3 regions of the Rhizobium laguerreae genome follow, and region 2 is predicted to be linked to each of the others. Evidence: predicted binding sites of a transcription regulator. Region 2 holds the regulator's gene; each other region holds the start of a gene.
The links. The regulator HrcA, encoded in region 2, represses chaperone genes, less so after heat shock. The targets are predictions, from matches to a motif close to GTTAGCACTCNCNNNNNGNGAGTGCTAAC.

Region 1 (3,276 bases), on a different contig from region 2:
CGGCCGAGCATCTCAAGCGTGACGTTTTCCAGCTTGATGCCCACGTCTTCGGAAATGACAGTGCCGCCCGTCAGGATCGCGATATCTTCCAGCATGGCCTTGCGGCGGTCACCGAAGCCAGGCGCCTTGACCGCAGCGATCTTCAGGCCGCCACGCAGTTTGTTGACGACGAGTGTTGCGAGCGCTTCCCCTTCCACGTCCTCGGCAATGATCAGCAGAGGCTTACCCGATTTCACCACAGCCTCCAACACTGGCAGCATTACCTGGAGATTGGAGAGCTTCTTCTCGTGGATGAGAATATATGGCTCTTCGAACTCGACCCGCATCTTGTCCTGGTTGGTGACAAAATAGGGGGACAGATAACCGCGGTCGAACTGCATGCCTTCGACGACTTCCAGCTCGGTTTCGGCGGTCTTGGCTTCCTCGACGGTGATGACGCCTTCGTTGCCGACCTTTTCCATCGCCTCGGCGAGATATTTGCCGATCTCCTCGTCGCCATTGGCTGAGATGGTGCCGACCTGGGCGATTTCGGAGTTGCTGGTGATCTTGCGGGCATTCGCCTTCAGTTCCTTGACGACGGCGTCAACGGCAATGTCGATACCGCGCTTCAGGTCCATCGGGTTCATGCCGGACGCCACCGCCTTGGCGCCTTCCTTGACGATCGCCTGGGCAAGAACAGTCGCGGTGGTGGTGCCGTCACCGGCCAGATCATTGGTTTTCGATGCCACCTCGCGCAGCATCTGGGCGCCCATGTTCTCGAACTTGTCTTCGAGTTCGATTTCCTTGGCGACGGAAACGCCGTCCTTGGTGATGCGTGGTGCACCGAACGACTTATCGATGACGACGTTGCGACCCTTCGGGCCGAGCGTCACCTTCACGGCATTGGCGAGAACGTCGACACCGCGCAACATGCGTTCACGGGCATCGGTGTTGAATTTGACTTCTTTCGCAGCCATTTGTTCACTCCTTCGATAGGCAGCTTTCTTGACTAATGCGCTGAGAACGCGTCAGGCGGCAATCTTTTCGGCGGCCTGGGCCTCGATAATGCCCATGACATCGCTTTCCTTCATGATCAGCAGGTCCTCGCCGTTGATCTTGATCTCGGTGCCGGACCATTTGCCGAACAAAATGCGATCGCCGGGCTTGACGTCGAGCGGCTGGATTTGGCCGGCGTCATTGCGGGCGCCGGACCCGACGGCGATGACTTCGCCTTCCTGCGGCTTTTCCTTGGCAGTATCAGGAATAATAATTCCGCCTCTGGTCTTTTCTTCGGATTGGACCCGGCGGACGAGAATGCGATCGTGAAGCGGTCTGAACGACATGTTTTCCTCCATGGACAAACAAGATGACGTTAATCCCCGAGCCGGACCGGATGACCAGTTCGGGCGGGTGCGAAGCCTCTCTGAGCACTTCGCGCAGAAAATTTATTTTCGAGATTTTCCGATTTCAAGAGGCTCTTGAAGGAAAATTAGCACTCTCCCGCGTCGGCTGCTAACATGCTGGAACGGAACAATAAATGAAGTCAAAAGTTCGCAAATTGATTGATGACACAGCGGACTTGCGTCATCCTTCCGCCCGTTATGAAAAGGAGATGAAGCATGCAGTTTTCTTCGGATCTTGAGCGGCAACTCAACGGTTATGGACTCACCACAGCGCATATCCTATATCGCGTTCCCGATTTCGAAACCGTCCTGCAGACCTATGTCTGGCAGGACTACGATCTGGCGCCGGATTTCCCCCACATGCAGAAGTTCCTCGACTATTGGCAGGCCAATCTCGATGGGCCTCTGCACTCAGTCCGGTATACGCATCAGCGTCTCGTCGGTCCGAACGAATGGCGGCGCGTCGACGGCGAATTCAAGCTGCACTGACTGTTGAATGCCGATTTTTCTCTTCCTAATTCTCCGGGCGATCGAGGCTCGACGAGCTCGGTCGCTAACGAACGTCTGTTAGAGTGAGACGGATATGGAAGAGCAGATCAGGAATATAGGGGACCTCAGCATCGAGGAACGGGAAGACGTCTTCGTCGACGTCGCTACTGCCCTCGAGGGCACGGCACGTGAAGCCTTTGTTGAAGGTAACCGCCACTTAGCAGCGCTTTCCGCCAATATGGCGCAAGCGATCCGCGTCAACGCCGATGAGCTGGCGCGCGACGATTTGAGAAATACCGAGCGCATTTTACAGCAAGCAGCCGCCATGATTTCGCAGTTCAACGCGATGCACCCGTATCGTATTGTCAGTCACGCCGTCCACTAGGCGCTGCTTCATTGATCCAGGCGCAGGCCTGGGCGGTTCCTCTGAAGTGCAAGAATGCGGCGGCGGTAAGAGCTATAACGAACGGGCGTCAAAATCTTTATCCAGGGCGGCACGCAAGCGTTGCTTCACCGCTGGAGCCTCGTTGCCCACAGCCGAGATGAGGTCGCGCGCATGATCATGCGAAGACCGTGAAGCTGATCGCCGCGATCCATGATGACGTCGATGCCGGCCTCGTTGACGCCACGCCGTTTGTCAGGTCCAGGATCAGCCGGGCGCGGGCGAGATCTGCATCCCGGAACTGGCACCGCTTCTTCACCCGCGACGGTGACGACATCCGCCTTGAACTGCCAGTCCCGCTTAGCGAAGCCGTGCTCGGAGGCAAGGTACGCGTGACGACACCCTCCGGTCCCGTTGATCTGGCGCTGCCGCCCAATTCCAGCAGCGGCAAGGTCTTGCGCATCAAGGGCAAGGGTGTGTCGCGCGGGAATGGCGGCGCCGGCGACGTCTATGTGACTTTGAAGATCGTGCTGCCCAACGGTCCCGACGAAGAGCTAGCCAGCTTCATGAAACGCCGGTGAAGCTGCGCTCAGCCAATTTCACTCGGTGGGCATTCGCCTGTCGAGTTTGAATCAGTGAGGAGTTGGCCTGCCTCGCGATACCCATCTACTTTGGCCGTGTGATGCCTCGACTTTTACACGTCAAGCATACTGGCCGCCTCGTTTTTCTGACCCCACATGTCGACATTCAGTCAGTGAATCGGTTCAGCTGGAAAAATCCCCCATCCGCCCAGTCGTGCTGCGTCTGGCTGGCTCGGGCGCATCTCGAACCGGGCGCTCCAAGGTTGGAGCGTTGCCATTTATCATCGGGCACGTCACATTGCCGCCGCTACAGGAGGAGTTCGATGCACACTGGAAGCGCCAAAGCAGACCGGAACCTTGCCGGACGCAGGGAATGGATCGGCGTGTGCGTGCTCTCGATTGCCTGTCTCATCTATTCGATGGATCTGTCCATCCTGTTCCT
Region 2 (3,276 bases):
AGAGGCGGCCGATATCGTCTTCCGCTCGGGCGTTCCGATCGTGATGATGCCGCTTGACGTGACGCATCAGTTGCTGACCCGCAAGGACCGGGTGCAGCACATGGCCGAGATCGGCACGGCGCCGGCAAAGGCCATGGTCGAGATGCTGGAATTCTTCGAACGCTTCGACATCGAGAAATACGGTTCCGACGGCGGGCCGCTGCACGACCCGACCGTCGTCGCCTACCTGCTGAAGCCGGAGCTTTTCAAAGGCCGGGAGTGCAATGTCGAGATCGAGGTCCAGTCCGAACTCACGGTCGGCATGACCGTCGTCGACTGGTGGCATGTGACCGAGCGCAAGCGCAATGCCAGGGTCATGCGCCATGTCGATGCGGACGGCTTCTTCAATCTGCTGATCGAACGCTTCGCCCGCATCTAAAGCTTCGGTTTCCCTTCCTCGAGGAGGAAGGAAACGATCTCAAGCGTCCTTCTCGTCGAAGACGGAGTTGGTTTCGGCTTCGGCCGGCTTCGGGCCGCCCTTGGCGACGCCGACCATGGCTGGGCGCAGCACGCGCTCGCCGATGGTGAAGCCTGCCTGCACGACCTGGACGACCGTGTTATTCGGCACGTCCGGGTTCGGCACCTCGAACATCGCCTGATGGAAATTCGGATCGAACTTCTGGCCAACCGGCTCCAGCTTGCGAACGCCGTGGCGCTCGAGAGCCGACAGCATGGCGCGCTCGGTCATCTCGACACCCTCGATCAGCGTGCTCAGGCCGGCATCGGCAGCCGCCTTGGTCTCCGGAGGTATGGCATCAAGGGCGCGGCGCAGATTGTCGGAGACGGCGAGCATGTCGCGCGCGAAACCCGCGACGGAATAGGACTTGGCATCCTTCACCTCGCGCTCGGTGCGGCGGCGCAGGTTGTCCATCTCGGCAGCAAGGCGCAGATAACGGTCACGCAGTTCGCCGTTTTCGGCTTTCAGAAGCTCGATCGGGTCCGGCTGGGCGGGCTCTTGCTGCGCAGTTTCGTTCTCGACGTAGGCGGCGGCGTCGGCTGCGGCATCGGCCGCAGTTGCGTCAGGTCCGTTTTTCGTCGTGTCATCGGTCATGACGGTCTCCGGTTGGTGTCTTCAGATGCGCCCGATATCGAGGTTCGACCGAAAAAAATCAAGTCTGCGTGACAAAGAAGCGAAAATTCCGCGTGACTGATAGCTGCGCGTCAAAGCTGATTGCGCGAAAGGCGGGAGACGAGCTGGGCCGTATAGTCCACCATCGGCACGATGCGGGAATAATTGAGCCGCGTCGGGCCGATGACGCCGACGGCACCGACAATGCGATCGTCGTCGTCACGATAGGGCGCGACGATGAGCGACGAGCCGGACAGCGAGAAGAGCTTGTTTTCCGAACCGATGAAGATGCGCACGCCCGAACCACTTTCGGCGAGATTGAGGATCTCGATCAGGCTGTCCTTCTTCTCGAGATCGTCGAACAGCAGGCGAAGCCGGTCGAGATCCTCGGCGCCGGCGAGCCCTTCGAGCAGGTTGGCGCGACCGCGGATGATCAGCTGCGTCGGCTTTCCCTCGTCAGGGCTGCCGGCCCAGACAGCGATGCCGCGCTCGACCAGATCGCGCGACAGGGCATCAAGCTCGTGACGGACGTCGTCTTTCAACCGGCTTAATTGTTTGCGGAGCTCCGGCAGGGTCTGGCCGGACATATGGGCATTGAGGAAATTCGCCGCTTCCGTCAGCTGCGAGGAGGTGACGCCCGCCGGCAGTTCGATGATGCGGTTTTCCACCTGATCGTGATCGCCGACGAGCACGGCCAGCGCCTTTGTCGGTTCGAGCCGGATGAATTCGACATGTTTCAGCACTGGATCGCTTTTCGAGGTGATGACGAGGCCGGCGCCGCGCGAAATGCCGGATAACATGCGGCTTGCCTCGTTCATCATCGATTCGACGGGATTGCCGCCGCTTTCGGCCCGCACCTGGCGGTCGATGCTGGCGCGCTCCTCGGCGGAGAGGTCGCCGACCTGCATGAAGGCATCGACGAAGAAGCGCAGGCCGATCTGGGTCGGCAGCCGGCCGGCGCTGACATGCGGCGAATAGATCAGGCCGAGCTCTTCGAGATCGCTCATAACGTTGCGCACCGAGGCCGGCGACAGCGACATCGGCAGGATACGGGACAGGTTGCGCGAACCGAGCGGCTCGCCGCTTTCCAGATAACCTTCGACGATGCGACGAAAAATTTCCCTGGAGCGCTCGTCCAGCGCAGCTACGGCATCCGAAACCGACGTCGACCTGATGCCCATGAAGCTTTCGAACCCGTGCTGATGATACTTCCCGAAAATATAGTCAAACTAACACCCGTGGCAAAAGGGAATTTGCAAATGAGCGCCGCCAATCGTAGAAGCGGTCAAATAAACCCCAGGAGATAAGAATGCGGCCTTCAGGCAGAAAAATCGACCAGATGCGCAAGGTCTCGTTCGAGCGCAATTTTTCCAAGCATGCGGAAGGCTCCTGCCTGGTGAAGTTCGGCGATACGCATGTGCTCTGCACGGCGAGCCTCGAAGAAAAGACGCCACCATGGCTGCGCAATACCGGCAAGGGCTGGGTCACGGCCGAATACGGCATGCTGCCGCGGGCGACCGGCGAACGCATGAAGCGCGAGGCCGCCGCCGGCAAGCAGGGCGGCCGCACCCAGGAAATCCAGCGGCTGATTGGACGGTCGCTGCGCGCCGTCGTCGACCTGCAGGCGCTCGGCGAACGGCAGATCACGCTCGATTGCGACGTCATCCAGGCCGATGGCGGCACACGGACCGCCTCGATCACCGGCGGCTGGATCGCGCTTTACGACTGCCTGAAATGGATGGAAAGCCGGAACATGATCAAGGTCGACCGGGTCCTGAAGGATCACGTCGCCGCCATTTCCTGCGGTATCTTCGCCAGCCAGCCGGTGATCGATCTCGATTACCTCGAGGATTCCTCGGCCGAGACCGATGCGAACTTCGTCATGACGGGCACCGGCGGGATCGTCGAGATCCAGGGCACGGCCGAAGGCACGCCGTTCAGCGAAGGCGAATTCACCTCGCTGATGCAGCTTGCCAGAAACGGAATCGGCGAACTCGTGGCGCTGCAGAAGCAAGTCGTCGAAGGATGAACCCCATGCTGGAAGGCATGTTGGAAACGGCGCTCTATGCGCGGGATCTGGATAAGGCCGAGACGTTCTACGAAGACGTTCTCGGGCTTGAAAAGATCGCCCGCGCCGCCAACCGGCATGTCTTCTTCCGCTGCGGGCC
Region 3 (3,276 bases), on a different contig from region 2:
GTCGCATCGCCCCATATGGTCAGGTCGCCCGCTGGGGCAACCAGCCGAAGACAGCGGTTGCCGAAGAGGTCGCGATAAGTCGATGTGGGAACATCGGGGGTGGTGAAGACCGTTTCCGGAATTCTGATGTCGGCGGCACGATCATCATGAACCGACAACAGGCACACCAATGCGGTCGGCTGCGGGCAGGTCAGCGTGATTTCATAGCCGTAACGGATCAACATGAGCGTTTTCTCGCGCGTCCGGATCCCGCTAGCGGAAATCCGCCGCAGTTAGAGTATAAAAGGCGCGGCGGCGGTAGGAATAGGCTTTGTGTGCCACGTCCTGAATGGAGTTGCGCAGGGCGTCGAACGCCGAAAGCCACCTCGTTTCCGAAGGCTCGGTTCTTTGCAATGTGGTGTCGGATTTCGCCAGCGCGTCAACCTCGATGAAGAACAACACCTGGAACATGCCGTCGTGGCCGACGAAGCGCACCGCATTTCTCGCCGCATCGAAGCTGCGGCTTTGATTCAGAAAGGCTAGCGCCATGGTTGAACCGGCGGGGTCTGACGAGCGCTCCGGGCGGCGTCCGACAGCCTCAGCCATTCCTTCCGGTATCCTATGTTGAGAAGATTGAAGGACATCATGTCTTTCCCGGCCTCTGGACGGCTCTTCCCGGTCACGGCATGGTCGGCGTGCACTGGAACGTTTGCTGAGACACGATAGACGGTCGACGAACGGGCGGATTCGATCCGGCGGTCGTGTTCGATCTCCATGGAGTAGCGGCCGGAAGCGCTACATTTGTTTTCCCATGTGCCGACGGCAAAGGCATTCCTTCGTTCGGCTTCGTCTTCATGGCTGTTCACGATGTCAACCTTTCGTCATTCGGGCCGTGGCCATGGCCAAACGTCCTCTCGATCAGTGTTGCGCCGCTGCCGGCGGGCGTTAGGTCTACCAGTTCCAGGCTGTCTTCCGTCGCGACCCGCTCATGACGTTCATCGTCACTGCGGATGCGGTATTGCAGCACATTTCCTCTCAGAGGCAGCGTGGCGGTAATGCGGTATGTCTCGGGGAGCTTGGAGGGAACGACCAGGAACCCGTCCTTCACCCGGACAGTCTGTCCAACCTTGAAGATATGTGTTGCTGCCTCGCGCCGGATCGAGCGTCCATTGCGTTGCGGGATGCGCGTAGCGGTCATGACGGTTTGTGGTCCTCTTCGAGCGCGGTTTCGAGATCTGACAGGTGGATAGGCATCATCTGCTGCGTCGAACTCTGCGCGGCGATTGCCGGCAGGTGGATGAAGGCGCCGACCCTTAGCCAGGCAAGCCTGGAAACGCTATCGATCAATTCCTCGTCATAATCGACGCGGTATTCTCCGGCTGGCTGCGCCCCGTCGAAACCGGGCAGGCGGAACGGGAATGAAAAGCGGACGACGGTTTGTGTGGTGCGACTGGTCACGGCTGAGGCCCCCGCAGGAAGACACCGATGCGTTTCCTGTGTCGTTTAGTTCCGAACCGGACGAACTCGATGCTGCCGGTACATCCGCGGTCAGCGCCAAGCTCATTCCGGATCGCAATAGGCGAAATCAACGCCCGAACGACGTCATAGATTGCTATCGAAAATTCAGTGGTGATGGCGGGTCGTAGGTCTCTGACACCGCGAAGCCAAGTCGGCCAAATCGACGAGGCCCATCATTGCGCCTTGATTGAGTTTAAATCAAGATAATTCGGATTTATCTATGAAAAACGCCAAATTAACTCGACGGCCATTTAAATAAAATCGAACGTGATGGCCTAAAAATTCTATTCATTTGCTGATTATTGCAAAATATTCGCTCAAGTTGATTTCCTGAATTTTTAAAGAAATTCCCTGCGTGAACAATATTTCTTGGCACTCCTATCAATCGAGTGCCACGGGTGCTATTTATGAATTGCAGCCGCCCTACGCGCCGGCAGCAGAAAGACCTCTATGAAATTCCGTTCACTTCACGACCGCGTCGTCATTCGGCGTGCGGAAGGCGATGTCAAATCCAAGGACGGGATCATCATTCCAGACACCGCCAAGGAGAAGCCGCAGCAAGGCGAAGTGGTCGCAGTCGGCCCGGGCCTGCGCGACAAAGGCGGTAATCTCGTCCCGCTCGATGTCGAGGTCGGCGATCTCATTCTGTTTGGAAAATGGTCGGGGACCGAGGTCACGATCGATAGCGAAACCCTTCTGATCATGAAGGAGACCGACATCATGGGCATCGTCGAAAAGACCGAAGCGGCTGCCGGCAAAGCCGCCTGAGGGTAGAAAATTTGTGACCCGCAACTCAAGACCGAACTGGGAAGAAATATCATGTCTGCCAAGGAAATCAGGTTCTCCACCGACGCGCGCGACCGCCTGCTGCGCGGCGTCGAATTGCTCAACAATGCCGTCAAGGTGACGCTTGGCCCGAAAGGTCGCAACGTCGTCATCGACAAGGCCTATGGCGCACCGCGCATTACCAAGGATGGCGTCAGCGTCGCCAAGGAGATCGAGCTCGAAGACAAGTTCGAGAACATGGGCGCGCAAATGGTGCGCGAGGTGGCTTCGAAGACCAATGATCTTGCCGGCGACGGCACGACGACGGCAACGGTGCTCGCCGCCTCCATCTTCCGCGAAGGTGCAAAGCTCGTCGCTGCCGGCATGAACCCCATGGATCTGAGGCGCGGCATCGATCTCGGCGTTACAGCCGTCGTCAAGGAAATCAAGGCGCGGGCGATGAAGGTCAAATCGTCAGGCGAGATCGCCCAGGTTGGCACCATTGCCGCCAATGGCGACGCCGCCATCGGTGAGATGATCGCCAAGGCGATGGACAAGGTCGGCAATGAGGGCGTCATAACCGTCGAAGAGGCGCGAACCGCCGAAACCGAACTCGATGTCGTCGAGGGCATGCAGTTCGATCGTGGCTATCTCTCACCCTATTTCGTCACCAATGCCGAGAAGATGCGCGTGGAACTGGAGGAGCCCTATATCCTCGTTCACGAGAAGAAACTCGGCAGCCTGCAGGCAATGCTGCCGATCCTGGAAGCCGTCGTACAGACCGGCAAACCGCTGCTCCTCATCTCGGAGGATGTCGAAGGCGAGGCGTTGGCGACGCTTGTCGTCAACAAGCTGCGCGGCGGCCTGAAGGTCGCAGCCGTCAAGGCGCCGGGCTTCGGCGATCGCCGCAAGGCGATGCTGGAGGATATTGCCGTGCTGACCGCCGGCCAGATGATTTCCGAGGATCTCGGCATCAAGCTCGAGAACGTCACGCTCGATATGCTCGGCCACGCC

Region 1: groES (co-chaperone GroES) is a predicted target of HrcA. The motif match lies at 1,468-1,496, and genes of this name have one in related genera.
Region 3: HFO71_RS11970 (co-chaperone GroES) is a predicted target of HrcA. The motif match lies at 1,866-1,894, and genes of this name have one in related genera.

What each region holds. Positions count from the first base shown of each region.
Region 1 is NZ_JAAXQT010000023.1:4,313-7,588, reverse strand. Features, by position in the region: gene groL (chaperonin GroEL) at 1-956, opposite strand, end outside; gene groES (co-chaperone GroES) at 1,008-1,322, opposite strand; gene HFO71_RS35155 (usg protein) at 1,599-1,871, shown strand; gene HFO71_RS35150 (hypothetical protein) at 1,966-2,256, shown strand; partial or broken gene HFO71_RS35145 (DnaJ C-terminal domain-containing protein) at 2,559-2,834, shown strand; gene HFO71_RS35140 (MFS transporter) at 3,158-3,276, shown strand, end outside.
Region 2 is NZ_JAAXQT010000006.1:42,249-45,524, forward strand. Features, by position in the region: gene HFO71_RS18955 (nucleoside hydrolase) at 1-418, shown strand, start outside; gene grpE (nucleotide exchange factor GrpE) at 458-1,090, opposite strand; gene hrcA (heat-inducible transcriptional repressor HrcA) at 1,201-2,289, opposite strand; gene rph (ribonuclease PH) at 2,418-3,137, shown strand; gene HFO71_RS18975 (VOC family protein) at 3,134-3,276, shown strand, end outside.
Region 3 is NZ_JAAXQT010000003.1:277,182-280,457, forward strand. Features, by position in the region: gene HFO71_RS11950 (transglutaminase-like domain-containing protein) at 1-224, opposite strand, end outside; gene HFO71_RS11955 (DUF1488 family protein) at 253-528, opposite strand; gene HFO71_RS36320 (hypothetical protein) at 519-845, opposite strand; gene HFO71_RS11960 (hypothetical protein) at 842-1,177, opposite strand; gene HFO71_RS11965 (hypothetical protein) at 1,174-1,437, opposite strand; gene HFO71_RS11970 (co-chaperone GroES) at 1,948-2,265, shown strand; gene groL (chaperonin GroEL) at 2,317-3,276, shown strand, end outside.